One region of the Halalkalibacter krulwichiae genome, then DNA from elsewhere that is predicted to be linked to it. Evidence: riboswitches for the same ligand, from Rfam matches in the RefSeq annotation. Region 1 holds a riboswitch; the other holds the start of a gene.

Region 1 (2,190 bases):
TACATCGCTCGTACTTCTCGCGGAAACTTCCCTTCCCTTTTTCTTCATCATAATAATCTTCTAAACTAAACCCTAACACTTTACGGACCGAATGAGGATCAAACAAATACCACGATTCTCGAGCTTCAACCTTTTCCATAAATAAATCAGGAATACTTACTCCTGTGAATAAATCATGCGTACGTTGCCTTTCATCACCGTTATTTAATTTCACTGCTAAAAAGCTATAAATATCACGATGCCAAACGTCTAAATAAACACTTATCGCTCCCTGCCTTTGTCCTAACTGATCAACACTTACAGCGGTATTATTTAATTGCTTCATCCACGGAATAACACCAGAGGATATTCCTTTAAACCCTTTAATGTCACTACCTCGACTACGCAATTTACCTAAATAGACACCGATCCCTCCTCCACTTTTACTCAAAGTTGCTATATCAGTATTCGAATCATAAATCCCTCTTAAACTATCATCGACAGTATCGATAAAACAGCTAGACAATTGCCCATAACTTTTTCCTGCATTTGCTAATGTCGGAGTTGCCACCGTCATATATAAGTGAGATAGAGCCCAGTATGCTTCTTTAATGAGGTTCATTCTCTTATCCTTTGACTCGTTCATCATTAACGTCGCAGCGATAAGTAAAAATCTCTCTTGAGGAAGCTCATATATATCTCCACTATGAGATTTAGCTAAATATCGATCGGCTAATGTAAGAATACCAATGTATGTAAAGTTCGAATCGCGCTCTGGAACAATCAACGTTTCCATCTCTATTAATTCTTCTTTAGAATACTCCTGTAAAATTTTTTCAGAGTAAATTCCTCTCTCTGTTAGTTCTTCTATTAATTTCAAAAAGGAACCATAACGACTACTTGAATTATACCCTCTTGAACAAGCAGCCTTCTTATAAAGCTGATTCAGATAAATGTTTGCTGCTACATAGGTCCAATCTGGCTCTTCCATCGAAATCCTTTCAATACAAGATAAAATTAGTACATTCGTTAGTTGCTCCTCTGACATACTCTTTTTCGTTGCAAAAATTTGCTCAACCTTTTCCTTATATGCTTTAAAATCAATCTGTGGCAATACCCTTTCAAATTCTTTAATCTGTTCTATCAATGTTTCACTAGACATTACAGTTGTTTGCACTTTTACTCCTCCTTATCAAATAAAAAACGCCCTTTCTCCTAGGTATTGGAGAAAGAGCGTAAAACGGCGTAAGAAGAAAAATGAGCGGTGATAGAATGATCCAGTTACCCACCTCATTGCCGTCTTACTTCTCACACCCCGAAGAAAGTTTGACTAGAAATGTAGGTAGGTCTCCTGACTCGTGCTTCATCCTACTATGAGCCTTCCCATGCTTTGTTACTTAGCACAGTGGATCCCTCATTTCGTCGACACTTACAGTTGCGGGGGCAGTTCTGGTTTTCCACCAGATTCCCTATTAAGCCGTTAAGGCACCTATCATTCCGCGAAATCAATATATAGTTGTTAGACAATCATTTAATTACGATATATTGTATATAGTAATCTAGTATCTTTTAATAAGCAAGGGATTTTTTCCTTTTACAAAATCAAAAATGCCCAAAGGCGCTTGCCTCTAGGCGAAGATAGCTAATTGATTTTCTCAAGCACAACTGCCGTTCCGTACGTAATAATTTCGGCTGCTGCACTCATCACTGTGGATGTTTGCATTCTCATCCCAATAATTGCATTAGCCCCTTTTTCTTCAGCTTCTTGAACCATGCGATGCATAGCTAGCTTACGCGCCTCTGTCATCATCTCGTTGTAGCCTTTAATCTCACCACCAACAATTCCTTTTAGACCAGCCGTAATATCACGTCCTATGTGCTTTGTTTGGATGGTGCTTCCTTTTACATACCCTTTTACTTCGACTATCTCATACCCTGCCACCTGATCAGTAGTCACAATCATCATAATCAATTTCCTCCCTTTTTTCTTTCCAACGTTCAACGATAAAGACAGCAATGAGTATGACTATCCCAATACCATACACACTAAATGCCCATATTGCCCATGTGACATTTACAAATATCAGAACAATGCCACCTAGTTGAGCCATCACTACAACAGCAATTAAGAAATATTTAAGCCATTCAGACATGCTTCATTAACCAGCTTTCTAGCGATTCTAGTAATTCTTTTGAGATAGGCTTTTCTCC
Region 2 (2,190 bases), 1.3 Mb from region 1:
TCCCGATTACGACAGTTGTCAGCATGCCGATATCATGATTCAGCATGTTTTCAAGATCCGTTATAACAATCTGTTGACGATCTCGGTAAGCACTTTTCACTAAGCCTACTGGCGTTTGCGGTGAACGATATTCAAGTAAAATCTTCTGAGCCTCTTGGATTTGTCTCGTTCTTCTACCGCTTTTCGGATTATATAAGCTAATGACAAAGTCAGCTTGTGCCGCTGCATCAATTCGCTTTTCAATAAGAGACCAAGGTGTCAAATGGTCGCTTAAACTAATCGTACACGCATCATGCATGATCGGTGCTCCTAGTAAAGAAGCGCAGGAGTTGCTTGCAGAAACACCTGGAATCACCTCAACGCTCACTCCTGTATTCTCTGTCCACCCTTTTTCGATTAAAACCTCATAAACTAGTCCTGCCATTCCGTACACTCCAGCATCTCCACTTGAAATGACAGCTACGGTTTTTCCTTGTTCTGCAAGTTTTACCGCTGCTTGAGCACGGCTGACTTCCTCAGACATTCCTGTACTAATAATTTCTTGATCCGTCAGTAAATCTTGAATCAAGTCAACGTACGTTTTATACCCAATGATGCATTCACTTTCTTGTATTGCCGTTTGTGCCCTGTTTGTCATATGATCAAAACTTCCAGGACCAAAGCCTATGACAAGTATTTTCCCAAGCATCTTACTAGCCTCCTTCCATGTTAGAAAACTAAACGTTTGTTTTTTCCTTTTTCATAATTCCTTCAATTCTGCTTGACTCATTGACTGCATTCAGTTCATCATCTACGAAGTCATATATTAATGCGTCATGTAAGTGAATGCTTGGGTCAACGTGATTTTTTATAATGTCACGTCCTACCTCCGTAGACGTTGCCGAATACCACTTGCCTTCTGGATATACAATGACGACACAAGCATCCTTACAACGCCCATTACAACGAGTTCGTGATGTGTGAATTTCATGATCTAATTGAAGGGTTGCAATCTCTTCACGAATTGCGAGAGTTATTTCTTCCCCTCCTTACGCATACAGCTAGAACCATTACAAATTAATACGTGCTTTTGGGTACCCTTTAAATTCCAAGTTGTCATGTTTCATCAACTCCAAAGTAATTTTTTCCAAACAGATTAGATTAGTAACGCTAGACTACGAAACAAAAAACACCTCTATCAAAGATAGAGGTGCATTAAACGGCAAACGAATAGTAAGCTCATCTATTACACTTCTCTACCTATGACCCGTAGGTATTGAAGACGAAAACAAGGCAGGTCTCCTGACTTAGGTTCATCATTTCATTGTGTCTTCCCGAATACTCAGTGACTTCATACAATGAAATTCCCCATTACAGTGGCGGGACCGTGACGGATTTGCACCGTTCTTCCCTTTTAAGCATAACGAGTCGTTACGCACCTTGTTTCATGACGATAATAAAAAAACCTTAACTCCATCTTGAAGTTAAGGGTATAGGCATGATCAAATTAGAAATCTACTCAACTAGATTTCTAGATGCTCACCCCAAACCTTCCCTCCGAAGATTGGATTCATATATTAAAAGCAGGTCTCCTGGCTTGTGTCTCAAACTTACTTATGTCCCTTCCTAGAAAAAATCTAGTGGTTTTACATGTTCATCGACACTTACAGTAGCGGGGGCTGCATCAGATTTTAACTGATTTCCCTATTATCCACAGTTGATTACTTATGGCACTTTTAATATTTTGTCATATAATGTCTATTAAACTATGATTTTGTATATTTAGCAACAGTTAGTTTGGAGAATATTTACTTTCACAAAAGTAGGGCTAGTACTAAATAAGGTTTTACGCTGAACTAAAGCTAATTGTAATTGTTCTATTTTCCTAGACGTTTACATGTTATCCATATGAATTTTACTTGTAGTTGCTCTTCGATTGTATACTCTATCTAGACAAAATCAAACTACCCCAACTTTTTTAAGCCTTTTGTAAATTCCACTTAAAGGGATCCTCTAACATCTTCCAATCAGTTGTAAACTCTGTGTCGGTTAACAAACATTGATCTAGCTCCTTTGTCATTTCGTCTCTATCTAGATCTGTTCCAATGAAAACTAACTTAGTATGTCTATCACCATGTTCGACATCCCAATCTTGAAGTAGATGAGGGTTTTCCTTTATAATCTGTCTTTGCTCAGCAGCTGGAAGACTTG

What was found. Region 1 has a riboswitch for cobalamin ahead of BkAM31D_RS01865 (ribonucleoside-diphosphate reductase subunit alpha). Riboswitches for the same ligand answer to the same signal wherever they lie in the genome.
Region 2: another riboswitch for cobalamin. It lies ahead of BkAM31D_RS24220 ((2Fe-2S) ferredoxin domain-containing protein); the one in region 1 lies ahead of BkAM31D_RS01865 (ribonucleoside-diphosphate reductase subunit alpha).

What each region holds. Positions count from the first base shown of each region.
Region 1 covers NZ_CP020814.1:361,257-363,446, reverse strand. The annotation lists gene BkAM31D_RS01865 (ribonucleoside-diphosphate reductase subunit alpha) at 1-1,141, opposite strand, end outside; cobalamin riboswitch at 1,304-1,487, opposite strand; gene BkAM31D_RS01860 (YbjQ family protein) at 1,622-1,945, opposite strand; gene BkAM31D_RS01855 (hypothetical protein) at 1,926-2,132, opposite strand; gene BkAM31D_RS01850 (alpha/beta hydrolase) at 2,125-2,190, opposite strand, start outside.
Region 2 covers NZ_CP020814.1:1,635,122-1,637,311, reverse strand. The annotation lists gene cobJ (precorrin-3B C(17)-methyltransferase) at 1-688, opposite strand, end outside; partial or broken gene BkAM31D_RS24220 ((2Fe-2S) ferredoxin domain-containing protein) at 717-1,099, opposite strand; cobalamin riboswitch at 1,255-1,436, opposite strand; cobalamin riboswitch at 1,545-1,732, opposite strand; gene BkAM31D_RS08300 (GTP-binding protein) at 1,958-2,190, opposite strand, start outside.